3 regions of the Aminobacter sp. UC22_36 genome follow, and region 1 is predicted to be linked to each of the others. Evidence: riboswitches for the same ligand, from Rfam matches in the RefSeq annotation. Region 1 holds a riboswitch; each other region holds the start of a gene.
What was found. Region 1 has a riboswitch for cobalamin ahead of ACHMW7_RS10060 (ABC transporter substrate-binding protein). Riboswitches for the same ligand answer to the same signal wherever they lie in the genome.

Region 1 (10,196 bases):
TGTCGATGCCGGGGTGGCGCGACATCGCCTCGCCGACGGTCGGCCCGTCGCCATTGACCATGTTGAACACGCCGGCCGGGAAGCCGGCTTCCTCCATCATCTCGGCGAACACGATCGACGACATCGGCGCGATTTCCGACGGCTTCAGCACCACCGTGCAGCCGGCGGCAAGTGCCGGCACGACCTTCAGCGCCACCTGGTTCATCGGCCAGTTCCACGGCGTGATCAGCCCGCATACGCCGATCGGCTCGCGCACGATGCGCTCCTGCGGGTTCTTCGCATCGAGCGGTTCCTCGAACTCGAAATTTTTCAGCACTTCGATGAAGCTCTCGATGTGGCCCGAGCCGCTGGCTGCCTGCGATTCCAGCGCCAGCTTGATCGGCGCGCCCATCTCCCAGGAAATCGCCTGGGCCATGTCGCGCACGCGCCTGTTGTAGGCGGCGAGCAGCTTTTCAAGCAGCGCCAGGCGCTGTTCGCGGCTGGTCGCACTCCACGCCGGGAAGGCGCGTTGCGCTGCGGCCACCGCCTTGTCGACATCGGCGGACGAGCCCAGCGAGATCACCGCGAAGGGCTGCTCGTCGGCCGGGTTGATGACGTCGAGCTCTTTCGCGACCGTTGGCGCGACCCACTTTCCGTCGATGAAGAAATCCGTCTTGCGCAGCATGGCAGGCTCCCTGGTGCATGGCCCCGAAAATCGCAATCGATTTTCGGAAAGGATCAGTTTCAAAATTCTACAGCATCCTTTGCGCCTCCCATGGGACGCGCGGCGCTGTCGTGTTGGCGGAGTTGTAGAACGGCGCGCGGCGCGCCCGTATCTTGAATCCGACGGCATTTGTAGGCCGGCAACCTTGGTGCGGGAAGGCTTGGGTCAGCGCTTGGCCGCCCGTGCCCCAATGTCAGTAGGTTTGGATAATATTCCCCGCCACGGCTGGATCGCGCGACTGGTTGTTTTTATAAGGCTCCTCCATCGAGGCCACCACAATGTCCATATCAGGTTCGCGTCGCCAGGCGGCGATCGCCTTCATCTTCGTCACCGCCGTTCTCGACATCATCGCCATGGGCATCATCATCCCGGTGCTGCCGTCGCTGATCGAGGAGTTTGCCGGCTCCAACGCCGACGCCGGCTGGATCAACGGCGTCTTCATTGCGCTGTGGGCCTTCATGCAGTTCGTCTGCTCGCCGATCATCGGCTCGCTTTCGGACCGCTACGGCCGCCGCCCCGTCATCCTGTTGTCGACCGCGGGCCTTGCCGCCGACTATGTGCTGATGGCTGTGGCGCCCAACCTGTGGTGGCTGGCGCTCGGCCGCATCGTCGCCGGTGTCACCTCGTCGAGCTTCACCACCGTCTTTGCCTATATGGCCGACATCACCCCGCCCGAGGGCCGCGCCCGCGCCTATGGCCTGATCGGTGCCGCCTTCAGCGCCGGATTCGTCGCTGGCCCGCTGATGGGCGGCTTCCTCGGCGAGATCTCACCGCGCGCCCCGTTCTGGGTAGCGGCGGCGATGAGCGGGCTCGCCTTCCTCTACGGCGCTTTTGTCCTGCCGGAATCGCTGCCGTTGGAAAAGCGCATGTCGTTTTCCTGGCGCCGGGCCAATCCGTTCGGCGCGATGATGCTGTTGCGCTCGCACCCTGAGCTGACCGGCCTCGCCGCGGTGACCTTCCTGCTGCACTTCTCCCACCACGTCTTTTCGGCGGTGTTCGTGCTCTACGCCGCCTACCGCTACAACTGGCATGCCTGGGAGGTCGGCACGTTGCTGGCGATGGTCGGCGTGCTCGACATGATCGTCCAGGGCCTGATCGTCGGCCCCGTCGTCAAGCGCTTCGGCGACCGCGCCACCATGGTCTTCGGCCTGTTTGCCGGCGCCTTGGGCATCGCCTGCATGGGCCTTGCGCCCACCGGCTTCTGGTTCGCGCTGGCGATCATCCCCAACGCGCTTTGGGGCCTTGCCATGCCAACGACGCAGTCGCTGATGACCCAGCGCGTTTCCGAATTCGAGCAAGGCCAGCTGCAGGGCGCCAATATGAGCGTGGCCAGCATCGCCGGCGTCGCTTCGCCGCTGTTTTTCGGCGCCGTCTATGCCTGGACCGTACGCGACGGCACGTCGATGCCCTACCCCGGCCTCGCCTTCTACCTCGCGGCAGTCGTCCTGCTTGGCGCCGCACTGCTCGGCTGGGTGGTGGCGCGCAAGGCCGACCGCGCCGACGCGGCGCAAGAGACGGCGTAAGGCGCGCGCAGCCGGGTCCGGTTCAGCCCCGCAGCGCCGGCAGCACCGCGCGTCCGAAAAGCTCCATGTCGGCGATCGCCGCCGACATGTCGACGATGCCATTGCCGTTGAACACCAGCCGGGCAGCATTGATACCGGTGCCGGATTGCAAGGTCGTGAGCTGCGCCACGCAATCGTCGGGCGAGCCGGCGATGATCTGGCGGGCCATGGCCGTCTGCCGGTCGGGCATGACGATCTGATCGGCGGGCCGTCCGGCGGCCCGCGCCGAGGCAATGCGGCGCTCGTAGAGGCGCGGGATGAACGCGTCGAGCTTGGCCATCGCCTGCGCTGTCGTTGCGGCAATGCAGACGTAGCGCGACAGCGACGAGGCCTGCAAACGGCAGGCGTGGCCCTCTTCGGCAAGGATCGTATGATAGGTGGCCAGTTGCGCGCCTTCCGGCGGATCGAGGCTGAGCAGCAGCGGCAATCCCTCGCTGGCAGCAAAGCCAAGCGTATCCCTTGACGTTCCCGCGACATAAACAGGCACCGTCTCGCCGGCCAAAAGCGGCCCGACCGAAACGTCCGACGCCGGCCAGCACGAACCTTCCTCGATCCTGGCACCCGTCGCCCAGGCATCACGCATGATCCCATAGGACTGCTCGAAACGATCTCGCGTGCTTTCTGCCGCAATGCCCAGAGCCATGAGCGTCGCCGGATGCGTGCCACGGCCGATGCCGAGGTCGAAGCGGCCGCCGCTTTGCCAGTGAAGCTGGGCCACGTCCTCGGCCAGCAGCAACGGGTGATAGAGCGGCGTCACCACGATGGAGGTTCCGACGCGCAGGCGCTGTGTCCGGGCAAGGATGGCCGAGGCCAGCATCATTGTCGACGGATAGGCTTGCGGCGGGTACTGGAAATGGAACTCGTTGAACCAGATGCCGTCGAAGCCAATGCGCTCGACCTGTTCGCACAGGTGAAGCACCCGCTCATGGCTTTCGGTTCGGCCGCCTCGGGCAAAGCCCGCAACATCCAGCCGCATCACGCCGGCTCGTGCGGGGCAAACACCGGCACGCCCCTCAGCAGGCCGATCTCGACATCGACGCCATAGACGTCGCGCACGATCTTTTCGGTGAGCGTGCTCTGCCAGTCGCCATGGCCGACCACCACACCCTTGTCGAGCAAAAGCAGGCTGTCGGAAAACCGCGCGGCAAGCGAAAGGTCGTGTATCGCCACCAGCGCCGTCACCCCTCTTTCGCGCGCGATCTCCGCCACGACACGCAAGGTGAAGAGCTGGTTGCCGATGTCGAGCGCGCTCGTCGGCTCGTCGAGCACGAGAATGTCGGTTTGCTGTGCCAGCGCCCGGGCCAGCATCACCCGCTGGCGCTCGCCGCCGCTCAGCTCGGACATCGGACGAAAGGCGAAGCTCTCCAGCCTGAGCCGCCTCAGCAGGTCTTCGACCACCCTCAGGTCGTTCGCACCGGGCCTGGCGCCCATATGCGGCGTCCGGCCGAGCAGGCAGGTCTCGAAGACGGTGGCCGGGAAGCTGAGGGGCGAGGATTGCGGCACATAGGCGATCCGTTGCGCACGCGCCTTCGGCGACATGCCGCGGATGTCCACGCCATCCAGCACGATGCGGCCCGAAGACACAGTGGCGAGGCCAAGGACGGCCCGCGCCAGTGTCGACTTGCCGGCACCGTTGGGCCCGATGAGGCCGAGGATGTCGCCCTTTGCCAGTCCGACCGAGACCTCGCGCAACACCGTCCGGCTGCCATAACCGAAGCTGACCTTGTCGATGGCAAGATAGGCGCTCATGAAAAATACTCCGAGCGTCGCGACAGGATCAAATGAAGGAACAGCGGCACGCCGACAAAGGCGACGACGATGCCCACCGGGATGACCGTCGGGCTGAACGCCATGCGCCCGACAGCGTCGGCCAGAAGCAGCAGCATGGCGCCGCAGATTGCCGAGAAGGGGATGAGGTAGCGATGGTCGCTGCCGATCATCAGGCGGGCGACATGCGGCCCGATCAGCCCGACGAAGCCGATCACCCCGGTGAAGCTGATGACCACCGCCGACACCACCACCGACAGGACGACGGCGAGACCGCGCAGCAAGGCGACGTTGATGCCAAGCGAGCGCGAGACATCGTCGCCGGCGCTGGTCAGCGCGTTGAACTGCCATGCCTTCGACTGGGCGAGCGGCAAGGCGACCAGCAAGGCCAGTCCGGCCACAGCGACAGCATCCCAGCCGATGCCGTTGAGGCTGCCGAAGGTCCAGTGCACGACCCGGGCCAGTTGCTCCTGGGTGGCGACGAACTGCACCGCCGCGGTCATGGCGGAGAACAGATACATCAGCGCGATGCCGGTCAGCACCATGGTCTGGGCGCCCATGCCGCGCAGCCAGGCCATCGAAAACACCAGCACGGCGCAGCCCAGTGCAAACAGGAAGGCCGTCAGCGGCACGAAATAGAGCCCGGCGGCGCTGAAGCCGACACCGAACATGATGGCGATGGAAGCGCCGAAGGCGGCCGCCGAGGACACGCCGATCGTATAGGGGCTGACCAGCGGGTTGCGGGTGATCGCCTGCATCAGCACGCCGGCGAATGCCAGCGAACCGCCGGCCACCATCGCCATGACGACACGCGGCAGGCGAAGATGGACAAGAACCCGCGCCTGCTGCGGGTCGACCTCGGCGACGAAATGGCCGAAGGTGATCTTCTGCAGAACGATCGCAAGCAGGGTCGAAAGCCCGGTTTCGGCGATGCCGACGATGGCGACGGATCCCGCCACCACCAGAAGCGCAAGAAACGAACACAGGATGACCGCCAGCCTGCGGTGGCCAGCCTGCCGGTAGCGACTGGAAATGCCGTGGGAATAGCCGCGATCCAGGCTGGTGGTGGTTGCGATGTCCATGGTCAGTGGGCTCCGGGTTGGGAAGCGCACGCCGCGACCGCTCGGGCGGCGGCGTGCAGGTCGTCAGTTGGACGCGGTGCCCTGGTAGGTCATGCCGCCCTGGAACGGCAGCCCCTGATAGATCTCGATCCATTCCTTCATCGCCGCTTCAGGATCGACGTCGGCGAATTTTTCGGGATAGAGCCATTTGGCGACCTGCAGCGCGCCCGTCACCTTGGACGAGCCGCCGGCCAAATAGTAGTTGATCAGCCGCACATTGCCTGCCTGTCCAGCCGGTGTGCCCGAAATCTCCTCGCGGGCGACGATGGCCTTCCAGCTTTCGACGAACTTCGCTTGCGGGATCGTCTTGTAAGACCCCGGCTGCAGCTTGATCACCAGATCGGGCTTGCGCGCGATGATCTCCTCAGGATCGACGGTGAAGCTGTTTTCGTTGCCGCGCGAGGATGGCTCCTTCTTGACGTCGATGTCGCCGAAGACGTTGATGCCGCCACCGGCCTCGATCATGTCGTGCCAGCCCGAGCCGGGCGTCACCGTCACCAGGTCGCGGACCTCCTCGAGATAGACGCGTCTGCGCTCGACGCCCTTCAGGCGCTCGGCCAGCAGATCCATGTAGCTGGTGTAATAGGCGTTGAGTGCGTCGGCCTTTGCCTTCTGCCCGAACAGCTTGCCGAACAGCGTCACGTTCTCGACATGCTGCAGCGTGTCCCAGGCGGTGACGACCAGCACCGGAATGCCGAACGCCTCGAGCTGTCGCGCCGCTTCCTCGTAGACGCCATTACGCGGAATGATCACCACGTCGGGCTTGAGCGCCACGATCGCCTCGTAATTGGGCTGGGTCTGGCCCTGGCCGACGATGTCGGTTTCCTTGAACTGCGGCCAGTAGGCCGGGTCGCGCATCGTGCTCGCGTCGACGCCGACGACCTTGTCGATGGCGCCGATGGCGCGGGCGAACTCGACCGCGTAGCGGTTGAAGATGACGGCGCGTTTGATCGGCAATTCCAGCTCGACCTTGCGGCCGGCATCGTCGGTGAAGGTTTCCGCGGCAGCCGGCGCCAGGCCGATGGCCGACGCCACGGCGAGGCCGAGCCACAGGGCCCAATGACTGATTTTCATGATCTCTCCTTGCTTGAAATGGGGGCGCAACGTTCGAGAACGTCAGCGCGTCCGTGCCCGGCCAACACCGGGGAGACGAGGCGCAGCATGGCAATGACAGCCGGCGACGTGAGACGCGCCTGCTGAAACTCTCGAATTCCCGGGGAACTTCCCGACATCGCCGCGCCAACCTCTGCCTGCCATGGCGGGGCTGCGGAAATGCGGGCCAAACGAAAGCCGCATGCGGACTTCCGAGCTGGAACCGTCACTCCTGTGGCACACCCCGACCACGGAATCTCACTCTGTCAGGCAGGTCTCCTGGCTCACGGATCGCAGCCTTTGTCGCCCGTCTTCCCGGCAATGACTGCCAGTGACATATGGACGATCGGCTCACCGCTTACAGTTGCGGGTCAGCTCCGGTTTCACACCGGATTCCCTCTTAGCTTCCGCCGAGAAGACGGAAGACCATGACGGCGGCAACCTAGCGGCAGCCAAGGTAAAGTCAAGTTGCCATGCGGGACTATACAGGAGCGGCATTTGCTGCCTTGGCAGCATTTTTTGAAGATCCGATGTTCAAGGCGGAAAGCTGGAGTTCAACTCCGCGCGGAAGCCAGTTGAATTCTTGGACCAGTTGAACTCTTGGGCCAGTTGAACTCTTGGAAATGCGTGGCTGTGGCAACGGACGGCCAGGCCGATCTGTCACAGGTCCATGGTGGCGCCAGTTGTCGTCGACAACCGGCAGGCCTGGAATGCGCCCGGCCCGGAATTCGCCCGGTTTGCCGGGCGCCGCTCGACGGCTCAATTGCCGAGGCCGCGCCGGACAAGGTCGCCGAGCGTCAGCTGATGATCGAACCGCCCAGTGCGCAGGAAGTTGATCGTCTGGGCGATGACCAGCGGATTGTTCATCATGAAGGTGTGCGTCGTCGGCAATACGATGTGGTCGGCCATGCCTGCAAGTTTCGTGCTTTCCACCGAAACCTTGCCGTCATTGGGACCGTTGAACATGGTCGACAGGATCGGGTTGAACGTGCGGTCGCCGGCGATGATGCCGAGTTCGAAGTCGGCTGCGCCCAAGCGGTTCGGAACGCTGTCGGGGCCGGTGCCGAGTTGCATGCCGGCTGGGCCATTGATCATCTCGAACAGCCTGAGATCACCGAGCGTGTCGACGACCTCGGAGCCATGGTTGGGCGGCGCAAGCATGACCACCCGGCCGAGATTTGCCGGCCGGTTGCCGATCAGCCAGGCCCTGAGCAGGATGCCGCCCATCGAATGGGTGACGAAATTGACCCTGGCAGCGCTGCCGCAACCGGCCACCGACGCATCGACATGCGCGATCAGCCTTTCGATCGGCGCATCGACCGAAGGGTAGGTATCATTGACGACGGCGTAGTCGACCCTGCCGAGCGTTTGCTCCATCAGCAGGAAGGATGTGTCGGTGCGCGCGAGCCCGTGCAGCAGCACGACGCAGTCGCGCGCCAGCGCAGCCGACGAGAGCACAGACAGCATCAGGGCCAGCAACAACCGCATGGCGCAAGCTAGTCCACATCGGCGGATGGCCTCAAGCCCACCGCAGCCGCGCACGGCACCTTGTCAGGGAACGTCGTCGCTGGCCGCGGGGCCACCCTCGCCCTCCAGCGTCGACAGCCTCCTGGTCACCGAGCGGCTGAACTTCAGGCGGACACCGGCACCATTGCCACCGTCTTCGGGGATGAAGACGGCACCATAATGTTCCAGTGCCGCTTGCAAGGCGCTGACCGCCGCATCGTTGGGGATGCTGATCTTGCGTTCGAAGGCCTCGATATCAGGCTCTGCGATTTGGGAGGCTGCGGCGAGCCTTTGCCGGCTGATCTCCACCAGGGCGCGTGCCGCCCTGCACATCGATCCCGTCATCATCATCGCCTGAGCCTCCTTGCCGAAAGCTCAGTGATGGCAAATGCCGGATCGTCTGTCACCCCACAGCCGAAGTCAGCCGTTACGACCTTGGTCGTTTCGTCGTCGGATCGTCGTGGGCGAAGGGCGACGCGGGCTGGCAGTGTGACGGTGCCGGTCTTACTGGACCTCGAAGGTCGGCTTGAACCAGGCCGGCGCCAGGGAGCGCTCGAGGTCGAGCGACTGCACATTGGTCCGGTCGATCACCTGGACCGGCGGCCCGACATGGCGATAGTGCAGCGTGCCTTCGATCGCCCGGATCGCCTGGTCGATGGCGATGCGGCCTTGCAGCGGCGGTGAATCAGTCGGCGCCGCCACCACCTTGCCCCGGTTGATCTCGCGGAACGTGCCGTGGGTGAAGTAGTCGGCCAGCACCTGGACGTGGTTGGCCCGCCCCTGTGCCCTCAGGATGCTGACGGCAGCGTCGGCGGTCGGCGCGCTGCCGACGATGTAGTCGATGTCGGGCTGGGCCTCGAGCAGTTCCTCGATCAGCAGCAGCTGGATCTCGACGCCGGTGTCGCCCCATTTGACGGCGTCGATGTTTGCCGAGCTCTGTTTCAGCGCGCCGCGGAAACCTGCCTCGACGAATTTGACCCAGCCGGCACCCTTGGGGCCGGGGAACCAGGCGACGGAGACCGGCATCGAGCCTGTCGGGTGCAGGCGGGCGAGATAAGCGCCGATCGACTGGCCCATCTCCTCCCACGAAACCCCTGATTTCGCCGCGATGCCGGCGTCGTCGATGTCGTTGACCGCCGCGATGACGGGGATGCGCCTGGCGATTTCCCTGATCGTCGGCGTCAGCCCCTCATAAGACACGGTGCCGACGATGAGCGCATCGGCATTGGCGCTGCAGGTGCGGATCTGCTCGATCTGGCGGTCGAGATTGGGGTAGCCGCCGGCCTCGACGACGGTCAGCTTGACGCCGGCCGAACGCGCCTGCTCGACCATGCCGTAGTTGACGCTGACCCAGTAGGAATCCTTGAGATGCGGGTAGGACGCGCAGATGCGCCACGGCTTGGCAGCCCTGGCGACGGGCTGGTAGTCGATCTCGGTGGGCTGCCTGGAATAGTCGAAAGGCGGGTCCCAGGCGTTGAGTTTCCAGCTCGTCGCCGCCTCGCCGGCCATGGCGGAATGGCCGGCATTGAGCGCCAGAAACGCGGCGGCAAGCAGGCCCAGACATTGGCGGCGGATGCGGGATTTCATCGCCCTAGGCTAGTGCATGCCCCCTCAAATCAAAATCGATTTTCACTGGCGATCATGTGCAATCAAAATGCCACGGCGTCCTTTGTCCATCCAATTGGACGCGCAGTGTTGTTGAGCGCTTACGCTGGCAGCGCAAACCATGGTTATATGAGCCATGCTTCATAGGTTCGGCATCGGCGGGAGGCTGTTCCTCGCCTTCTTGTGCATCACGGCTCTGTCGCTGACATCCGGCATCGTCAGCTGGCTGATCCTGCGCAACATCGCCGATGCGCAAGCGGTGGTGAACGCCCAGGCGCTGCCGGCGGTGGCGGCCACCCAGCGCACCGCCGAGCTCAGCGCCAAGCTGATCGCCACGGCACCCGCGCTTGCCGCCGTCACCTCGCGCGCCGAATTGCAGGCCGAGCAGACGAAACTCACCAGCCTGTCGCAGGAGATCGTCAAGTCGCTGGCCGAGGTCCAGCTTCTGTCGATCGACCCCGAACTCGTCGATGCGTTTGCCGGCTCGGTCGAAAAGATGCTGGCCAATCTCAAGCAGAACAACGAGCTGGTGCGGCAGCGGCTGGACGAGGACAAGGCCTATCGCGACGGCGCGGAAGCGGCCACGGTTGCGGCGCAATCGATCCTGCTTTTGTCGGAAACGCTGATCTCCAATGCCTCCGCCGGCGCCTCGGCGGTGACGGCAAGCCTCTACGGCCTGATCGGCGATCCGGCGCGCCGGGAAGACGCCTATGTCGCGCTTGACCGGCTGATCGAACACGACATCTATCTGATGGAGCGGATGTACGAGCTGCGTCACCGCAGCGCCCAGGTCAGCCTGCTGATCAACCGGCTGGGCCGCGCCGAATCGAAAGCCGAAAT
Region 2 (10,196 bases), 170 kb from region 1:
GAAAGCTACAGCGATGCCGAACTCACTGACGGCACCACGCTCTCGCAAGAGGACCGCAATTCGACGCTGTACTCCGGCAAGGTCCGCGTCGGCTACGAGGTCTCGCCGGCGCTTACGCCTTTCGGCGAGATCGAGTTCGGGCGAAGGGTCTATGACCTGCGCTTCGACACAGCAGGCTTCGAGCGTTCGTCCAAGCGCACCGGCGCCCGCGCCGGTGTCGAAATCGACATGGGCGAAAAATTCGGTGGCGAAGTCTCGGCCGGCTGGATATCGGAGGATTTCGACGACGACCGGCTGAAGACGGTTTCCGCTGCAACCATTGCCGCCGACCTCAAATGGTCACCGATGCGCGGCACGATCGTCGGCCTGACCGGCGAGACCTTTGTCGAAGGTTCGACCACCGCCGGCGACAGCGGCTCGGTGCTCTACAATGGCCGTCTCAGCGTCGAGCGGCAGATCCGCTCCAACCTGACCGCATTCCTTGCCGGCGGCGTCGGCTATCGTGACTATGCCAGCTCCAACAACCACGAACTCAGGCTGAGCGCCGAAGCGGGCCTGACCTGGTGGCTCAATCGTTACGCCGGCCTTACCGGCAAGCTGCGCCACGAGACCTTCGACAGCACCCTGCCGTCCCGCGACAGCAAGACCAACAGCGTGTTCGTCGGGCTGAAGATCCAGCGTTAGCGTCCAGCCGGGAAACCCCCCATGTCGGCGGCAACCGCCTTCAGCGCATCCTCGCCTTGTCCGGAAAACACCTCGCTCATGATGAGATCGGCGAGCGGCAGGCGGCTGCCCCAGCCGTGCCGCTCCAGATCGGGCTTTTGCGCGAACTCACTGACATGGCCGACGCAGAGATAGGCCACCGGCACGACGTGATCGGGAATACCGAGCAACTGCTTCAACGCCTCGCGGTCGAGGATGCTGACCCAGCCGACGCCGACGCCCTCCGCACGCGCCGCCAGCCAGAAATTCTGCACGGCGCAAACCGTGCTGTAGAGATCCATTTCCGGGTTGTGCCAGCGCCCGAGCGGCGAGTTCGCCGAGCGGCTGCGATCGCAGGTGACGACAAGGTTGAGCGGGCTCTCGCAGATGCCTTCCAGCTTGAGCTTGCGGTACAGCTCGCGCCGCTCCTCGGCGATCTCAGGCAGTTCCTGTTGCCGCGCGGCAAAGAACAGATCGCGGACGTGCTCGCGTCGTTGACGATCGCGGATGACGATGAAATTCCACGGCTGCATGAAGCCGACCGACGGCGCGTGATGGGCCGCAAGCAAAAGCCGCACCAGCACTTCGTCGCCAATCGGATCGGGCAGGAAATGGCTGCGCACGTCGCGGCGCGTGAAGATGGCGCGGTAGACGGCATCCTGCGCGGCAAGGTCGAAACAGCCTGAAATGGCATTGATCTGGTCAACAAGCATCGCGTGTCCCCTGGCGAGCAAATCGGTTGCCACCGCCTGACCATGCGGTGGACGATTTCTGCCGGGCCGGTCTTCTGGCTCGAGTTCAACCCGTCGTCGGCGCCTTCCCGTTCAACATGAACAGTGGCTTGTGCCGATACGGTCCCTCTTACAGCGTTGGGCACGCCACGGATTTGCACCGTGTTCCCGATTCTCCCGCATCGCTGCGGGCACCTGGCAGGATATCTCTATCGGCAGCGGGTGCCGAAAGCCATCGTACCGTGCGTCCAATCCTGACGCACGGGCGACATTCCCGGTTATTTGCCGGACTTCATCTCGCCGAGCAGCCCTTCGATGACGCCGGCCATGCTCTTGCTGAGATCGGAACGCGACAGTGCGAAGGCGACATTGGCCTCGACGAAACCCTCCGGTGATCCGCAGTCGAAGGTGCGGCCGCGATAATGGTAGCCGTAGAAGGACTGCATCTTCTCGAGCTTCAGCATCGCGTCGGTGAGCTGGATCTCGTCGCCGGCGCCACGCTCCTGGCTAGCCAGTATGTTGAAGATCTCCGGCTGCAGGATGTAGCGGCCGTTGATGAACAGATTGGAGGGTGCGGTGCCCTGCTTCGGCTTTTCCACCATGCCTTCGATCTCAAAGCCGGTGTGGATCGCCTTGCCTTGTCCGACGATGCCGTATTTGTGCGCCTCGGCCGGATCGCATTCCTGAACCGCAATGATGTTGTTGCCGGTCTCGGCATAGAGCTCGACCATCTCGCGCATGCAGCTCTTTTCCGACTGCATGATCATGTCGGGCAAAAGCAGCGCGAAAGGCTCGTCGCCGACCAGTTCGCGCGCGCACCACACTGCGTGGCCGAGGCCAAGCGGCACCTGCTGGCGGGTGAACGAGGTCTGGCCCGGTCCCGGCTGCAGCCGCTGCAGACGTTCGAGCTGTTCAATTTTGCCGCGCTGGGCCAGCGTGTCATAGAGTTCGAACTGGACGTCGAAATGGTCTTCGATAACCGCCTTGTTGCGGCCGGTGACGAAGATGAAGTGCTCGATGCCCGCCTCGCGCGCCTCGTCGACCACATATTGAATCACCGGACGGTCAACGACCGTCAGCATTTCCTTGGGAATCGACTTGGTGGCAGGCAGAAAACGCGTGCCCAAGCCGGCGACGGGAAAAACTGCCTTGCGAACTCTTTTCATTGCATGGTCGTCCGATCGAGGAATACGGGTATCGGACGCAGACATTGCCACGCCCGAATTGATGAATACTGAATGCGTTCACATATTCGGTGACAGCGGGCAAGACATTGATCACGCGATCTTGATTGTCCAAACCGCCAGGTGGACAATGCCCCAAACCGCTTTTCGTTCCCCAAGGGGTCTATGGTAAACTGATTGCTAACCGGCTTCGGCGATGAATCGACTTTCTGATCTCTCCAAGGAGGAAAGAATGCCCCTTCGCAAAACCGCCAAAAGTCTCGCAGGCGTCGCCGCGATAGCTGGTCTTTCGCTCGCGCTGCTGTTGCCTGCTGGCCCGGCGGCGGCCGAGGCTGGCTTCCAACGCTGGGTCTCAAGCTTCCGTTCCGTCGCTGCCGACAACGGAATCTCCGGCTCGACCTATGATCGCGCCTTCCGAGGCGTCACCTCGGCCGATCCCGAGGTGCTGGAAAAGGCCCGCTTCCAGCCCGAATTCACCGCGCCTGTGTGGGATTATTTCGACAATCGCGTGCACGACCAGTCGATCGCAGTCGGCCGCGAGATGGCGCGCAAATGGAAGCCCTGGCTCGACCGCATCGAGGCCAAGTTCGGCGTCGACCGCTATATCCTGCTGGCCATCTGGTCGATGGAATCGAACTACGGCGAGATTCTCAAGAACGACAAGGTGATGCGCAACGTGGTGCGCTCGCTGGCAACGCTTGCCTATGGCGACCAGCGCCGGGCGAAATTTGCCCGCACCCAGCTGATCGCAGCGCTCAAGATCCTGCAGCGCGGCGACATCGATGAAAGCCATCTTGTCGGCTCCTGGGCCGGTGCGATGGGCCACACCCAGTTCATCCCGACCAGTTACCAGGCCTATGCCGTCGACGCCGACGGCAATGGCAAGCGCGATATCTGGAACTCCGTGCCCGACGCGCTCGCCACCGCCGCCAATCTTTTGAAAAAGAACGGCTGGCAGGCAGGCAAGACCTGGGGCTACGAAGTCGTGCTGCCTCAGGGCCAGAAATTCCCCACGGGATCGCTGACGCTCGACAAATGGGCGTCTCTCGGCGTCGAACGCGCCAATGGCAAGGCGTTCAAGCGCGGCTCAGACGTGGCCACCCTCAAGGTGCCGGACGGCCGCGGCGGACCGGCATTCCTGATGACCAAGAATTTTTCGGTCATCAAGCGCTACAACAATGCCGACAAATACGCGCTTGCCGTCGGTCTACTTGCCGACGAGATCGCCGGCTACGGTGGCCTGGTGCAGGACTGGAAGCGGCCGTTCACCAAGCTCAGCTTCGAAGAAAAGCAGGAGTTGCAGAAGCGGCTGTCGGCGCATGGCTATTATGACGGCAAGAGCGATGGCAAGATCGGCGAAGGTTCGCGCTCGGCGATCAAGGCGTTCCAGGCACAGCTGGGCTTGACGCCGGACGGCCATCCGAGCATGGAAGTGCTCAATTCGCTGCGGCGCAATTAGCAACCGGAGGCTGCATTTGGCATCGACGCGTCGGTCAAGGTTTTCGCTGTTGCGCCTGACGATGCCACTGGTCGCGGTGGCGGTCGCCTTGACCGCCATTTCGTCGACGATGCCAACGCCGGCAGTCGCCCAGGAAGGCATCTTGCGCAAGTGGTCCTTGCGCGACCTGTTCATGCCGCGGCGCGAACCACGCGTCGACCCCTTCATCCTGGAGCAGCCGCAGACCAGGAAAAAGATCCGCAAGACCCCGCGCAAGCCCAAGGCCACTGCCGGCAATGTCGGCAGGGCCGCCGACCCCGCCGTGCCGGTTGTCGAAAAGCTGCCTGACGCACGCGTCGTGCTGGTCATCGGCGACTTCCTTGGCGGCGGCATCGCCGAAGGCTTGGGCACCGTCTTTGCCGAGAACGCCAAGATCCGCATCGTCGACAAGACCAACGGCTCGTCGGGCCTGGTGCGCGAGGACTATTACAACTGGTCCGAGAAGGCCAAGCTGCTGATCGAGCAGGAAAAGCCGGCCGCCGTCATCGTCATGATGGGCTCCAATGACCGCCAGCAGATGCGTGTTGGCGACGCCCGCGAGCCGTCGATGAGCGCTGCCTGGACCAAGGAATACACCGCGCGCACCGAGGCCCTGGCCAAGACCATTTCCGACACCAAGGTGCCGTTCCTGTGGGTCGGCATGCCGGCCTTCAAGTCGCCGAAGATGAGCACCGACATGCTCGCCTTCAACGACATCTACCGCGCCGCCACCGAAGCCGCCGGCAGCGAATTCGTCGATGTCTGGGACGGTTTTGTCGATGAGGCCGGCGCTTTCGTTACCAGCGGCCCCGACATCAACGGCCAGCCGGTGCGGCTGCGTTCCGACGACGGCATCAACGTCACCCGCGCCGGCAAGCGCAAGCTCGCCTTCTTTGCCGAAAAACCACTGAACAAGTTGCTCGGCATCACCCCGCAAGGCACCGAAACCGTGGTGCCGGCGAGCCTGCCGCAGGCGACGCCAGGCGAACTCAACGTGCCGGTCAATATCGACCGGACGGTGCCGGTCTCGCTGTCGGACCCCGAACTCGACGGCGGCACCGAATTGCTCGGCGCGCAAGCCTCGCCCAAGGGCGACCCGCGCTCGCCCGGCGAAAAACTTGTCGTGCAAGGCATCGCGCCTGCGGCAGCACCCGGACGTGTCGACGATTTCTCCTGGCCGCCGAAGCCGCTGCCAGCGACGCAGAGCACCGAAACCACCACCGCCATCATCAGGCGATAGTTCAGACCGGGAATGAAAAAAGGCGCCTTGCGGCGCCTTTTTGTTTTTGTGGATTGCTGAAACCTCAGCGCGGCAGGACGCTCGAACCCATCAGATCGGTGTCGATCGAATGCGCGGCCTGGCGGCCTTCGCGGATCGCCCAGACGACCAGCGACTGGCCACGGCGTACGTCGCCAGCGACGTAGAGCTTGTCGACATTGGTCTTGTAGTCGCGCTCGTTGGCGGCGACATTGGTCGAACGGCGGTTGTCGGTGGTGATCTCCAGCTTGCCTTCGAGTTCCTTGACCATGCCGTTGGCGAGCGGGCCGGCAAAGCCGATGGCGATGAAGGCAAGATCGGCGCGGATGACGAACTCGGTGCCCGGGATCGGCTTGCGCTTGTCGTCGACTTCGCAGCACTTCACGCCGGTCAGCTGGCCTTCTTCGCCGATGAACTCCAGCGTCGCCACCTGGAACTCGCGCTGCGCGCCTTCGGCCTGCGACGACGAGGTGCGCATCTTGGTCGCCCAATAGGGCCACACGGCGAGCTTGTTTTCCTTTTCCGGCGGCTGCGGGCGGATGTCGAGCTGGGTGACGCGCACGGCACCCTGGCGGAACGCCGTGCCGACGCAGTCGGACGCGGTGTCGCCACCACCGACAACGACAATGTGCAGGCCGCTGGCGACGATCGGCTCGGCGGGCCAGGCAACCGACTGGATGTCTTCACCGCCGACCCGCTTGTTCTGCTGGACCAGATAAGGCATCGCGTCGTGCACGCCTTCGAGATCGTCGCCCGGAATGCCGGCGGGACGCGGTGTCTCGGAGCCGCCGCAATAAAGCACGGCGTCATGCTCGGCCAGAAGTTCGGTGACCGGCTTGTCGACGCCGACATTGACGCCGCAATGGAAGGTCACGCCCTCACCGCTCATCTGCTCGACGCGGCGGTCGATGTAGTGCTTTTCCATCTTGAAGTCGGGGATGCCGAAACGCAGCAGGCCGCCAGGACGGCTCTCGCGTTCAAAGACATGAACGTCGTGGCCGGCGCGACCGAGCTGCTGCGCGGCTGCCATGCCGGCGGGACCCGAACCGATGATCGCCACCTTCTTGCCGGTCTTCTTCTCCGGCGGATACGGCCTGATGTAGCCGGTCTCGTAGGCCTTGTCGGCGATCGCCTGCTCGACGGTCTTGATGGCGACCGGAATGTCCTCGAGGTTCAGCGTGCAGGCTTCCTCGCAAGGTGCGGGGCAGATGCGGCCGGTGAATTCGGGGAAATTGTTGGTCGAATGCAGGTTGCGGATCGCGTTGTCCCAGTCGCCATTGTAGACGAGATCGTTCCAGTCCGGGATCTGGTTGTGCACCGGGCAGCCCGTCGGCCCATGACAGAACGGAATGCCGCAATCCATGCAGCGCGCGGCCTGCTTTTCGACTTCCTTGTCCGACATCGGCAGCGTGAATTCGCGGAAATGCCGGATGCGGTCGGAAGCCGGCTGGTACTTGTGCACCTGCCTGTCGATTTCGAGAAAACCTGTAACCTTGCCCATCGTCTAACTTTCGTCAGTCTAGCCTCGCGGGAACCTCGCGGGCGTATCGTTCCACCACTTCCAATGAAGCATGCGATGGCGCGCGTCCAGCTGGGCGCCGCGCCGGCAGGTAAAGTCGCGGCTACTCCGCCGCGACCCCCATCCTCATGCGCTCCATCTCGATCAGCGCGCGGCGGTACTCCACCGGCATGACCTTGCGGAATTTCGGACGATAGGTCGCCCAGTCGTCGAGGATCTGTTTGGCGCGTGTCGAACCGGTGTAGTGCATGTGGTTCGAGATCAGCTGCACCAGGCGCTCCTCGTCGTGGCGGGTCATGTCACCCGACACGTCGACGCGGCCCATATGGGCGATGTCACCGCCATGATGGTGCAACTTCTCGAGCATGTCGTCCTCTTCGGGGACCGGCTCGAGTTCGACCATCGCCATGTTGCAGCGTTCGGCGAAGTTACCGTCCTCGTCGAGCACATAGGCCACGCCGCCGGACATGCCAGCCGCGAAGTTGCGCCCGGTCTTGCCGATGACGACGACAACGCCGCCGGTCATGTATTCGCAGCCATGGTCGCCAACGCCCTCGACAACGGTGACGGCACCCGAGTTGCGGACGGCGAAACGCTCGCCGGCCACGCCGCGGAAGTAGCATTCACCTTCCGTTGCGCCGTAAAGCACGGTGTTGCCGACGATGATCGATTCCTCGGCGAGGATCTTGGAGTCCTCGGGCGGGCGGATGACGATGCGGCCACCCGACAGGCCCTTGCCGACATAGTCGTTGCCATCGCCGACGAGCTCGAACGAGACGCCGCGTGCCAGGAACGCGCCGAAGGACTGGCCAGCAGTACCCGTCAACTTGACCGAGATGGTGCCGTCGCGCAGGCCCTTGTGCCTGAAGCGCTTGGCGACCTCGCCCGACAGCATCGCACCAGTGGAACGGTCGACGTTGCGGATCGTCGCTTCGATCTTCACCGGCTGGCGGGATTCGAGCGCAGCCTTTGCCTCGGCGATCAGCGTCCGGTCGAGCACGTCGTCGATCGGATGCTTCTGGCGTTCGGTCCAGTGCATCGCTTCGCGCGGCGCATCGGGCTTGTAGAACACCTTCGAGAAGTCGAGCCCGCGCGCCTTCCAGTGGCTGATCAGCTCGCGCTTCTCCAGCAGGTCGGCGTCGCCGATGATCTGGTCGAGATGGGTATAGCCCATTTCGACCAGCAGCTCGCGTACCTCTTCGGCAACGTAGAAGAAGTAGTTGATGACGTGCTCGGGCGTGCCCTTGAAGCGCTTGCGCAGCACCGGATCCTGGGTGGCGACGCCAACCGGGCAGGTGTTGAGGTGGCACTTGCGCATCATGATGCAGCCCGCCGCGATCAGCGGCGCGGTCGAGAAGCCGAACTCGTCGGCGCCCAGAAGTGCACCGATGACGACATCGCGACCGGTGCGCAGGCCACCGTCGACCTGAAGCGCAACGCGGCTGCGCAAGCCGTTCAGCACCAGCGTCTGGTGCGTCTCGGCGAGGCCCATTTCCCATGGGCTGCCGGCATGCTTGAGCGACGTCAGCGGCGAAGCACCGGTGCCGCCATCATAGCCGGAGATGGTGATGTGGTCGGCGCGCGCCTTGGCGACACCCGCTGCGACCGTGCCGACACCGACTTCCGACACCAGCTTGACCGACACGTCGGCCGCCGGGTTGACGTTCTTCAGGTCGTAGATCAGCTGCGCCAGATCTTCGATCGAATAGATGTCGTGGTGCGGCGGCGGCGAAATCAGGCCAACGCCTTGCGTCGAATGGCGGGTCTTGGCGATGGTCGCGTCGACCTTGTGGCCGGGCAGCTGGCCGCCCTCGCCGGGCTTGGCGCCCTGGGCGACCTTGATCTGCATCATGTCGGAATTGACGAGATATTCCGTCGTCACGCCGAAGCGGCCGGAAGCCACCTGCTTGATTGCCGAACGTTCCGGGTTTGCCCCGCCGCCAGGCAACGGCAGGTAACGATCCGGTTCCTCGCCGCCCTCGCCGGTGTTCGACTTGCCGCCGATCCGGTTCATGGCAACGGCGAGCGTCGAATGCGCCTCGCGGCTGATCGAGCCGAAGGACATGGCACCGGTCGAGAAGCGCTTGACGATCTCGGCGGCGGGCATGACGTCGTCGAGCGCGACCTTCTTGCGGCCGCCCTCCTCCGCCAGCTTGATGCGGAACAGGCCACGGATGGACTGGGCACGTGCGGTTTCGCTGTCGATCTGGGCCGAGAACTCCTTGAAGGTCGACCACGAGCCCGAGCGCACGGCATGCTGGAGCGAAGCGACGGCATCCGGAGACCAGATGTGGGCCTCGCCGCGCATGCGGTACATGTACTCGCCGCCGACTTCGAGCGCGTTGCGCAGCACCGGGTCTTCGCCGAATGCCGATGCGTGACGGCTGACGGTCTCGGTCGCCACCTCTTCCAGCCCGACGCCCTCGATATTGGTCGCCGTGCCGGTGAAGTACTTCTCGACGAAGTCGGTCTTGAGGCCGATCGCATCGAAAATCTGCGCACCGCAATAGGACTGGTAGGTCGAGATGCCCATCTTGGACATCACCTTGAGGATGCCCTTGCCGAGCGACTTGATGTAGCGCGAGACAACCTCGTAGGCGTCGACCTCTTCCGGCAGCTCGCCGCGCTTGTGCATGTCGAGCAGCGTATCGAAGGCGAGATACGGGTTGATCGCTTCGGCACCATAACCTGCGAGGCAGCAGAAATGATGCACCTCGCGCGGTTCGCCCGATTCCACGACCAGGCCGACCGACGTACGCAGGCCCTTGCGGATCAGGTGGTGATGGACCGCAGCGGTCGCCAGCAGCACCGGAATGGCGATGCGGTCGGAGCCGAGCTGGCGGTCGGACAGGATGATGATGTTGTAGCCGCCGGCGACGGCCGCCTCGGCGCGCTCGCACAGGCGCTCGATGGCGCCCTGCATGCCCGCGGCACCTTCCTGCACGCCATAGGTGATGTCGATCGTCTTGGTGTCGAAGCGGTCCTCGGTGTGGCCGATGGAACGGATCTTCTCGAGATCGCCATTGGTCAGGATCGGCTGGCGCACCTCAAGCCGCTTGCGCCGCGACGACCCGACCAGGTCGAAGATGTTCGGGCGCGGGCCGATGAACGACACCAAACTCATCACCAGTTCCTCGCGGATCGGATCGATCGGCGGGTTGGTGACCTGGGCGAAGTTCTGCTTGAAGTAGGTGTAGAGCAGCTTCGACTTGTCCGACATCGCCGAGATCGGCGTATCGGTGCCCATCGAACCCACGGCTTCCTGGCCGGTCGTCGCCATCGGCGACATCAGAAGCTTGGTGTCTTCCTGGGTGTAGCCGAAGGC
Region 3 (10,196 bases), 1.9 Mb from region 1:
CGGTCTCTCCCGGCATGGTTGCCCAGCCGCCGGTCTCGACGAACTTCTGCCTGTCATAACCGACGGACTTGGCCTTCAGTTCGGTCAGCTTTGCCGCTGCATCGGGTGCTGCGTTGAACCGCTCGACGCATATGGTCGAGGCGAGCTGGCCGCGCGCCACGTCGCCGGCCGTCTGCGCAAGTGTCTGCGAGGTGCCGCCGGTGACCCAGCCGCCCCAGCTGAAGCCGATGATCATCGTGGCGACGGCGGTGCCGACGCATGTCCAGACAAGCGTTGATTTGGACGGCTGGTAGTTCTCCCAACGTGCGGCGAGGGACTGCTTCTGGTTGCTCTGCATAGCCATGGAAACGTTCCTTGTTGATGGGTGGGCAGTCACCATCCAGCCGCATGGCGGCCGGACGGTTCAGGCGTGGCTTAGTAACCCATGCCGGCTGGGTTGCCGCCGCTGGACGCTTCCTTCGCCGGAATGTCGGCGATCATGGCTTCGGCGGTAATCAGCAGGGCTGCGATCGAGCCAGCATCCTGCAGTGCCGTGCGAACGACCTTGGCGGGGTCGACAATGCCGGCCTTGATCATGTCGACATAGGTTTCCGTCTGCGCATTGAAGCCCAGATTGGCATCCTTGCCTTCCATCAACTTGCCGACGACGACGGAACCTTCGACACCGGCATTCTCGGCGATCTGCCGGATCGGTGCTTCGAGCGCCTTGAGCACGATCGAAATGCCGGCGGTGACATCGGCATTCGCACCGGTGAGCGTTTCAAGCACCGCCTTGGCGCGCAGCAGGGCCACGCCGCCGCCGGCAACGATGCCTTCTTCGACGGCCGCACGGGTGGCGTTGAGCGCGTCGTCGATGCGGTCCTTCTTTTCCTTGACCTCGGTTTCGGTCGCGCCGCCGACGCGGATGACGGCAACGCCACCGGCGAGCTTGGCCAAGCGCTCCTGCAGCTTTTCCTTGTCGTAGTCCGAGGTGGTTTCCTCGATCTGCATCTTCAGCTGGGCGATACGGGCGGCGATGCCGGCCTTGTCGCCGGAGCCGTCGATGATCGTGGTCGTGTCCTTGTCGATGAGCACGCGCTTTGCCCTGCCAAGCATGTCGATGGTGACATTCTCAAGCTTGATGCCGAGGTCCTCCGAGATCAGCTGGCCGGCGGTCAGAACCGCGATGTCCTCGAGCATGGCCTTGCGGCGATCGCCGAAGCCGGGCGCCTTGACGGCGGCGACCTTGAGGCCGCCACGCAGCTTGTTGACGACGAGTGTGGCCAAAGCCTCGCCTTCGACGTCTTCCGAGATGATGAGCAGCGGCTTGCCACTTTGCACAACGGCCTCGAGGATCGGCAGCATCGCCTGCAGATTGCCGAGCTTCTTCTCGTGGATGAGAATGTAGGGATCTTCCAGTTCGGCCCGCATCTTGTCGGCGTTGGTGACGAAGTAAGGGCTGAGATAGCCACGGTCGAACTGCATGCCTTCGACGACGTCGAGTTCGGTCTCGGCGGTCTTGGCTTCCTCGACGGTGATGACACCTTCATTGCCGACCTTGTCCATCGCCTTGGCGATCATGTCGCCGACGGTGGCATCGCCATTGGCGGCGATGGTGCCGACCTGGGCGATCTCGTCCGACGACTTGACCTTCTTGGCCCGCGCCTGGATGTCCTTGACCACGGCAGCGACAGCAAGATCGATGCCGCGCTTGAGGTCCATCGGGTTCATGCCCGCGGCCACCAGCTTGGCGCCCTCGCGCAGGATGGAGGCGGCGAGCACTGTTGCTGTCGTCGTGCCGTCGCCGGCGAGGTCGTTGGTCTTCGAGGCCACTTCGCGCACCATCTGCGCGCCCATATTCTCGAATTTGTCAGAAAGCTCGATCTCCTTGGCGACCGTGACACCGTCCTTGGTGATGCGCGGCGCACCATAGGCGCGGTCGATGATGACATTGCGGCCTTTCGGGCCGAGCGTTACCTTGACGGCGTTGTTGAGCAGTTCGACGCCACGCAACATGCGGTCGCGGGCATCGGTCGAAAATTTGATTTCCTTGGCAGACATGATTTTGGTCCAGTTCGTTCTTGAGGCGGCAGAGCCGGATCAGGCGGCTTTCTTGGCCGCTTCGCTCGTGTCGACGATGCCCATGACGTCGCCCTCTTTCATGATCAGGAGATCGGCGCCGTCGATCTTGACTTCGGTACCCGACCATTTGCCGAACAGCACGGTGTCGCCAGCCTTGACGTCGAGCGGGATCAGCTTACCGCTTTCGTCGCGCGTGCCTGGGCCAACGGCAATGACTTCGCCTTGCTGGGGCTTTTCCTTGGCATTGTCGGGAATGATGATGCCGCCTTTGGATGTGATATCGCCTTCGGCGCGCCGGATGACGACGCGGTCGTGAAGTGGTCGGAATTTCATGAAGATTCTTTCTGCAGTCGGCGCATAGGGGACCGCATCCTCTATGTACGCCCTTTGGCACTCGAATGACAGGAGTGCCAAAAATTATTCCGCAGGCGCCAGAGTATTCAAAAATAACAGGTGCCAGAGGCGCTTAAAAACCTGATTCAGTGACAAATAGCCGAGAAATTTGAATTCCGGGCTGAGAAACCTTATTTAAGGCGCAGTGGAATTTTTATTTTCCGCGCACGAAGAGGATTTCAGATATTGGATGTAGTCATGGAAAATTTTCTGGAAAAAGCTCAGTCTCGTTCGATCGAGGCACAGAAGAAGACAGCGGAGCGCAACAGCGCCATGGCCGAATATCAGTCGGAAGCAAAAGCCCGGGCCATCAAGACCGCAAAGTTGCGGGAATTGCGCTTGGCCAAGGACGAGGCTGACCGCGCCGCCGAGGCTCTGAAACCCGTAGAACCCAAGAAGAAGCGCGTAGCCCGCGCTGCAAAGTAGCAAGCGGCACCTGCCTGGCCGGACTGCCACAAACGACGCTCTAGTCTTTAAATCTACGCATCGTGCTTTCCGAAAGTTGTTTCCGATTTTCGAGCCGATGCGCTAGGCAGGATGGCCAGTCGGTCGGCGTCAGTTCGACGATGCCGGCCTTGCAACCGTCGGCAATCCTATTGTCTTATCCGACGCCCCTCCCCATATGAGCCCCATCGGCAGTCCGCCGGGAGTGAAACGCGCGTCGAGATACGATGTCGGGTTTTGCCGCGGATTGTTGAATTTGCCCTGATTGACGGCTGGCCGACCACGAATGTACCGGCGGTGTGCAAGTCTCAGGACCCAGAGGGAAGCGGGCTGGCGCCCGCTTTTTTCGTTTCTGGGGGGCTTCCTCCGGACTTAACGCCGCATCGGCGATGTCGCTCGAGCGCGAGCTTCTGTCCTTCGGCCGCGACCGCCTCGTCATCATCGTCACCCATCATCTCTTTTCGGCGCGTTCGGCCGACACGATCCGTGCTCGACGAAGGCAGGATCGTTGGTGTTGGCAGCCATGAACCCCTGAGTGCCGAGTGCTCGCTCTATCAGGCGCTGTGGCGCGACTACGTCAGGATTGATCGGCCGCCGGCGTTGAGTGGTCGAACAGGTGGAAATGATTTTTCCACCTGTTGACACGACACCAGTCAGTCATACTACATGTAGACATCGTGGTCTTCCGAGTTGATTCCAGCTCGGGAGCTAAGAGGGAAGCCGGTGAGCGATTTCGCAATGCCGGCGCTGCCCCCGCAACTGTAAGCAGTGAGTTGCTGTCGCGTAGTGCCACTGGCGCCAATGGGCGCTGGGAAGGCCAGACAGCGGTAATGACCTGTGAGCCAGGAGACCTGCCGCGATAGATTCTGAACGTCCACGGGCGGGGTGTCCGGTGGTGCGCTTGCGTTCTGCCGGCTTGCGCCGGTCGAAATCCGGCAGCGTCCGCTCGAGGCCCTTCGCCCCCAAACCATCGGGGAAGATGATGCCGGCGACCTCTACATTTCACAGCAACGGGACCGACAGGATACCGTCCGGGCTCAGCCAGAGTCCTAAGGCCGCGTCCGAACCTGGCTTCCGCGTCATCCGGCGCAACGGCTCGGTGACGCCATTCGATGCGACCAAGATCACTGTGGCGCTGACCAAGGCGTTTCTCGCCACAGAGGGCTCCGTGGCGGCGGGTTCGCGCCGCGTCCATGAGGTGGTCGAAGACATGACGGCACAGGTCGTCTCAGCCCTGACCCGGCGTGCCGACGCGGGCCGCACCTTCCACATCGAAGAAATCCAGGACCAGGTCGAACTGGCGCTGATGCGCTCGGAGCACCACAAGGTCGCCCGCGCTTATGTGCTCTACCGCGAGGAACGTGCGCGTGAGCGCGCCGCCGCCAAGGTTGTGTCGGTCGAGGTCGCCGCACCGGCGCTCCAGGTCAAGGCCGATGACGGCAGCCTGGCTCCGCTGGACGAGACGCGCCTAGCCCGTATCGTCGATGAGGCCTGCGCCGGGCTCGAGGCCGTCTCGGCGGCTGCCATCCTGGCCGAGACCAGGCGCAATCTCTATGACGGCATCACCGTGGACGAGCTTTCGCTGGCGCCGATCCTCGCCGCGCGCACGCTTGTCGAGACCGAGCCGAACTACGCCTTCGTCAGCGCCCGGCTTTTGCTGGACCGGTTGCGGCGCGAGGCGCTGAGCTTCGTCTCCGGCAGGCCGGAGCAGGCCACCCAGGCCGAAATGACCGAGCGCTACGCCTCCTATTTCCCCGCCTTCATCACCACCGGCATCAAGGCCGAATTGATCGACCCCGAACTTGGCCGTTTCGACCTTGCCAGGCTGAGTGCCGCGCTTAAACCCGAGTGCGACCTGCAGTTCCAGTATCTTGGCCTGCAGACGCTTTATGACCGTTATTTCCTGCACACCAGGGGCAAGCGTTTCGAACTGCCGCAGGCCTTCTTCATGCGCGTGGCGATGGGCCTGGCTGGGCGCGAGATCGACCGCGAGAGCCGCGCCATCGAGTTCTATGACCTGTTGTCGTCCTTCGATTTCATGGCCTCGACGCCGACGCTGTTCAATTCCGGCACGCTGCGCCCGCAATTGTCCTCCTGCTTCCTGACTACCGTCGCCGACGACCTCGACGGCATCTTCAAGGCGGTGAAGGACAATGCGCTGCTCGCCAAATATTCCGGTGGGCTCGGCAACGACTGGACCCCGGTGCGCGGCCTCGGCGCCCACATCAAGGGCACCAATGGCGAGAGCCAGGGTGTGGTGCCGTTCCTCAAGGTGGCCAACGACACGGCGATTGCCGTCAACCAGGGCGGTAAGCGCAAGGGTGCTGTCTGCGCCTATCTCGAAACCTGGCATGTCGACATCGAGGAATTCCTCGACCTCAGGAAGAACACCGGCGACGACCGTCGCCGCACCCACGACATGAACACCGCCAACTGGGTGCCGGACCTGTTCATGGAGCGCGTCGAGGCCGATGGCGCATGGACGCTGTTTTCGCCCGACGAGGTGCCCGACCTGCACGATCTCTATGGCACGGCATTCAAGGCGGCCTACGAAGCCTACGAGGTGAAGGCTCTGGCTGGTGGCATCAAGGTGTTCCGCACGGTCAAGGCGCTCGACCTGTGGCGCAAGATGCTAACCATGCTGTTTGAAACCGGGCATCCATGGATCACCTTCAAGGACCCCTGCAATATCCGTTCGCCACAAGGCCACATCGGCGTCGTGCATTCGTCGAACCTCTGCACCGAAATCACCCTCAACACCTCGAAGGACGAGGTCGCCGTCTGCAATCTCGGTTCGGTCAATCTCGCCAATCACATCGCAGCCGAAGGTCTCGACCTCGACCGTCTCGCCCGCACCGTGAAGACGGCGATGCGCATGCTCGACAATGTCATCGACATCAATTTCTACACCATCCCCGAAGCGAGGCGCTCCAACCTGCAGCATCGTCCGGTCGGCCTCGGTCTGATGGGCTTCCAGGATGCCTTGCAGGCGCTGAAGATCCCCTATGCCTCCGATCAGGCGGTGGCCTTCGCCGACGCCAGCATGGAAACGATCTCCTATAACGCGATTTCGGCGTCTTGCGACCTTGCTGCCGAGCGCGGGCGTTATCCGAGTTTTGACGGTTCGCTGTGGTCGAAGGGCATCCTGCCGATCGATTCCATCGACCTGCTGGCCAAGGCGCGCCCCGGTGTCGACATGGACCGGGCATTGACGCTCGACTGGGATGCCTTGCGCAAGCGCGTCAGGAAGACAGGCATGCGCAACTCAAACACCATGGCCATCGCGCCGACGGCGACCATCTCCAACATTTGCGGTGTCGCGCAGTCGATCGAGCCGGCCTACCAGAACCTGTTCGTCAAATCGAACATGTCCGGCGACTTCACCGTGGTCAACGCGGCACTGGTGCATGAGCTGAAGGCGCGCGGCCTTTGGGACGAGGTCATGGTCTCCGACCTCAAATATTTCGACGGCTCGATCGGCCAGATCGACCGCATCCCCGACGATCTCAAGGCGCTCTTCGCTACCGCCTTCGAGATCGACAGTGTCTGGCTGATCGAAGCGGCGTCGCGTCGGCAGAAATGGATCGACCAGGCCCAGTCGCTCAACCTCTACATCGCCAATCCGAGCGGCAAGAAGCTCGACGCGCTCTACCGTCTGGCATGGAACAAGGGCCTGAAGACGACCTACTATTTGCGCTCGCGCTCGGCCTCGCATGTCGAGAAGTCGACGCTGAAGGGCACCGACGGCAAGCTCAATTCCGTCTCCGCTGTCGCTGTTGCAGCGTCAGCCCCAATCATCGTCAACGCCGATGCCGCATGGGGCAAGGCCTGCGCCATCGACGATCCCGAATGTGAAGCCTGCCAGTAAGCGGCGATCAGGAAGAGGAACAACAAGATGCTCGACTGGTCTGATCCAAAGGCTGCCGCCGCAACCATCCACCCCGCCTTCACAGGCGACGTCCCGCTTGCCGATGCCACCGGGCTGGGTGTGATCGAACGCGGTGGCTGCCGCGTCCGCGTCGACGACAAGCGCATGATCAACGCCCGTGCCGACGTGAACCAGCTTCTGCCGCTCAAATACCGCTGGGCCTGGGAGAAATATCTCGCCGGCTGCAACAATCACTGGATGCCGACCGAAGTGTCGATGCAGGCCGACATCGCCCTGTGGAAGTCGAAGGATGGGCTGACCGACGACGAACGGCGCATGATCAAGCGCAATCTCGGCTTCTTTGCCGCGTCGGAGAGCCTGGTTGCCAACAACATCGTGCTGGCCATCTACCGCCACCTCACCAATCCCGAATGCCGGCAATATCTGCTGCGCCAGGCCTTCGAGGAGGCGGTGCACACCCACACCTTCCAGTACATCGTGGAGAGCCTCAGCCTGGACGAGGGCGAGCTGTTCAACATGTACCGCGAGGTGCCTTCGATCACCGACAAGGCGGCATGGGCGCTGAAGCACACCCAGCATCTCGACGACCCGGATTTCAGGACCGGCACGCCCGAGGCCGACCAGGCTTTCCTGCGCGACCTCGTCGCCTTCTACGTCATCTTCGAGGGCATGTGGTTCTACACCGGTTTCGCCCAGATATTGTCCTTGGGCCGGCGCAACAAGATGGTCGGCATAGCCGAACAATACCAGTACATCCTGCGCGACGAGTCGATCCATCTCAACTTCGGCATCGACGTCATCAACCAAATCAAGCACGAGAACCCGCATCTGTGGACGCCGGCGTTCCAGGACGAGATCCGCGGCATGATCCGCACGGCGGCCGAGCTTGAGGCTTCCTATGGCCGCGATACGATGCCGCGCGGTTTCCTCGGCCTCAATGCAGCGCTTTGCGAAACTTACATGCACTTCATCGCCAACCGGCGCTGCGCCCAGCTCGGCCTGCAGCCGGTCTTCGCCGAAGTCGAGAATCCTTTCCCGTGGATGTCGGAGGCGATGGACCTCAAGAAGGAGAAAAACTTCTTCGAAACCCGCGTCATCGAATACCAGAACGGTGGAGCTCTGGCATGGGACTGAACTGGAACCGTCCTACCGTTGCTCCGGTCATGCCCGAACCCGAACAGGTGTTCCTGGCGTGGCTGGTCGCGCAACCTGAAGGCGGCAATCTTTACGAGGCCGCATCGCGACAGGCCAGCCGCCTCGCCGAGTATGCGGGTGGGCATCCGGGTCCAAGGCAGCTCAGGCAATTGTTCCTCGACCTCGCCGCCGAGCTTGGCGGTGGCACGGCGGGCGGCAGGGCCATGCCGTCATGAAGCGAAAGATTCTTGTCATCGGCATCGGTGCGGGCAATCCCGACTATGTCACGATCCAGGCTGTCGATGCCCTCAACCGCGTCAACGTCTTCTTCATCCCCAACAAGGGTATCGAGAAGGACGGGCTGGCACGTGTCAGGCGCGAGATCTGCGAACGCTTCATCCGCGACCAGAGCTATCGCACCGTCGCGTTCGACGTGCCGCGCCGCCGGCCGGCGGCGGAGGACTACGGCACCGCCGTGGCGGATTGGCACGACGCTGTCGAAGGCGTCTACCAACAGCTGCTGATGGAGGAACTCGAGGAAGACGAGTGCGGCGCGTTCCTGGTCTGGGGCGATCCGACGCTCTACGACAGCACCTTGCGCATCCTCGATCGACTGCAGGCCAAGGGTGGTTTCGAACTCGAATATGATGTCATTCCTGGTATCACCAGCGTCCAGGCGCTTGCCGCCCGGCACAAGGTCGCGCTGAACAAGATCGGCCAGTCGATCGCCATCACCACCGGTCGCAAGCTTGCAGAGGGTTTTCCCAACAATGCCGACAGCGTCGTGGTCATGCTCGATGGCGAAGGCGCCTTCGCCGGTCTCGATGGGGATCTCGATATCTGGTGGGGTGCCTATGTCGGCACGCCTGATGAAATCCTGGTGTCGGGCAAATTGCGCGAGGTCGTCGGCGACATCGAGCGCATCCGCAAGCAGGCGCGCGAGCGAAATGGCTGGATCATGGACACCTACCTGCTGAAACAACAGGAGTAGCCCGTGGGCTGGGCGCATAACGCGCGGTCGCAAATACGATAACGATGCTCTCGACATATTGACATAAAGATGTCTTTATGTGACCTGACGGCTTTGTCGCCGAAAGGATGAAAAGTGTCGCAAAACGCCACCTCGCTCGACGCCCTGTTTGGGTCGGTTGCCGCCAAGCCTGACGGCTCGGAGGTGCTTGCGGCGCTGAAAGCTGCGGCGCGCGAACGCATCCTGATCCTTGATGGCGCGATGGGCACCCAGATCCAGGGGCTCGGCTTCAACGAGGATCATTTCCGCGGCGACAAGTTCACCGGTTGCGCCTGCTACCAGCAGGGCAACAACGACCTTTTGATCCTGTCGCAGCCCAAGGCGATCGAGGAGATCCACTACAAATACGCCATCGCCGGCGCCGACGTCATCGAGACCAACACGTTTTCGTCGACCTCCATCGCCCAGGCCGATTACGGCATGGAGGACATGGTCTATGAGCTCAACCGCGACGGCGCGCGGCTGGTCCGCCGCGCCGTCATCCGGGCGCAGCAGGAGGACGGCAAGCGCCGTTTCGTTGCCGGCGCGCTCGGGCCGACCAACCGCACCGCCTCGATCTCGCCCGACGTCAACAATCCCGGCTACCGCGCAGTCACCTTCGACGACCTGCGCATCGCTTATGGCGAACAGCTGCGCGGCCTGATCGACGGCGGCGCCGACATCATCCTGATCGAGACCATCTTCGATACGCTCAACGCCAAGGCGGCGATCTTTGCCTGCGATGAGATCTTCATCGAAAAGGGCGTACGCCTGCCGGTGATGATTTCGGGCACCATCACCGACTTGTCCGGCCGTACGCTGTCCGGCCAGACGCCGTCGGCCTTCTGGAATTCGATCCGCCATGCCGATCCGTTTACGGTCGGGCTCAACTGCGCGCTCGGTGCGGCCGCCATGCGCCCGCATCTGGCCGAACTGTCCGATGTCGCCGAGACCTTCATCTGCGCCTATCCCAATGCCGGCCTGCCCAACGCCTTCGGCCAGTATGACGAGAGCCCGGAATTCATGGCCGCGCAGGTCGAGGAGTTCGCGCGCGAGGGCTTCATCAACATCGTCGGCGGCTGCTGCGGCTCGACGCCGGAGCATATCCGCGCCATCGCCGAAGCAGTGGCCAAATATCCGCCGCGCCAGGTGCCGGAGCTCAAGCCGCAGATGCGCCTGTCGGGTCTCGAGCCGTTCACGCTTACCGACGAGATTCCCTTCGTCAATGTCGGCGAGCGCACCAACGTCACCGGTTCGGCCAAGTTC

Region 2: another riboswitch for cobalamin. It lies ahead of bluB (5,6-dimethylbenzimidazole synthase); the one in region 1 lies ahead of ACHMW7_RS10060 (ABC transporter substrate-binding protein).
Region 3: another riboswitch for cobalamin. It lies ahead of ACHMW7_RS27500 (ribonucleoside-diphosphate reductase subunit alpha); the one in region 1 lies ahead of ACHMW7_RS10060 (ABC transporter substrate-binding protein).

The regions. Positions count from the first base shown of each region.
Region 1 covers NZ_CP171996.1:1,396,630-1,406,825, reverse strand. Annotated here, with positions in the region: gene ACHMW7_RS10085 (aldehyde dehydrogenase family protein) at 1-664, opposite strand, end outside; gene ACHMW7_RS10080 (TCR/Tet family MFS transporter) at 982-2,226, shown strand; gene ACHMW7_RS10075 (LLM class flavin-dependent oxidoreductase) at 2,249-3,241, opposite strand; gene ACHMW7_RS10070 (ABC transporter ATP-binding protein) at 3,241-4,014, opposite strand; gene ACHMW7_RS10065 (FecCD family ABC transporter permease) at 4,011-5,114, opposite strand; gene ACHMW7_RS10060 (ABC transporter substrate-binding protein) at 5,178-6,227, opposite strand; cobalamin riboswitch at 6,497-6,691, opposite strand; gene ACHMW7_RS10055 (esterase/lipase family protein) at 7,005-7,733, opposite strand; gene ACHMW7_RS10050 (XRE family transcriptional regulator) at 7,797-8,102, opposite strand; gene torT (TMAO reductase system periplasmic protein TorT) at 8,256-9,338, opposite strand; partial or broken gene ACHMW7_RS10040 (hypothetical protein) at 9,493-10,196, shown strand, end outside.
Region 2 covers NZ_CP171996.1:1,570,396-1,580,591, reverse strand. Annotated here, with positions in the region: gene ACHMW7_RS10890 (outer membrane beta-barrel protein) at 1-684, shown strand, start outside; gene bluB (5,6-dimethylbenzimidazole synthase) at 681-1,415, opposite strand; cobalamin riboswitch at 1,462-1,647, opposite strand; gene galU (UTP--glucose-1-phosphate uridylyltransferase GalU) at 1,712-2,599, opposite strand; gene ACHMW7_RS10875 (lytic murein transglycosylase) at 2,850-4,076, shown strand; gene ACHMW7_RS10870 (DUF459 domain-containing protein) at 4,093-5,334, shown strand; gene ACHMW7_RS10865 (glutamate synthase subunit beta) at 5,399-6,853, opposite strand; gene gltB (glutamate synthase large subunit) at 6,975-10,196, opposite strand, start outside.
Region 3 covers NZ_CP171996.1:4,900,386-4,910,581, reverse strand. Annotated here, with positions in the region: gene ACHMW7_RS27520 (hypothetical protein) at 1-343, opposite strand, end outside; gene groL (chaperonin GroEL) at 415-2,040, opposite strand; gene ACHMW7_RS27510 (co-chaperone GroES) at 2,080-2,394, opposite strand; gene ACHMW7_RS27505 (hypothetical protein) at 2,653-2,880, shown strand; cobalamin riboswitch at 3,560-3,772, shown strand; gene ACHMW7_RS27500 (ribonucleoside-diphosphate reductase subunit alpha) at 3,881-6,766, shown strand; gene ACHMW7_RS27495 (ribonucleotide-diphosphate reductase subunit beta) at 6,794-7,921, shown strand; gene ACHMW7_RS27490 (hypothetical protein) at 7,912-8,157, shown strand; gene cobF (precorrin-6A synthase (deacetylating)) at 8,154-8,912, shown strand; partial or broken gene metH (methionine synthase) at 9,027-10,196, shown strand, end outside.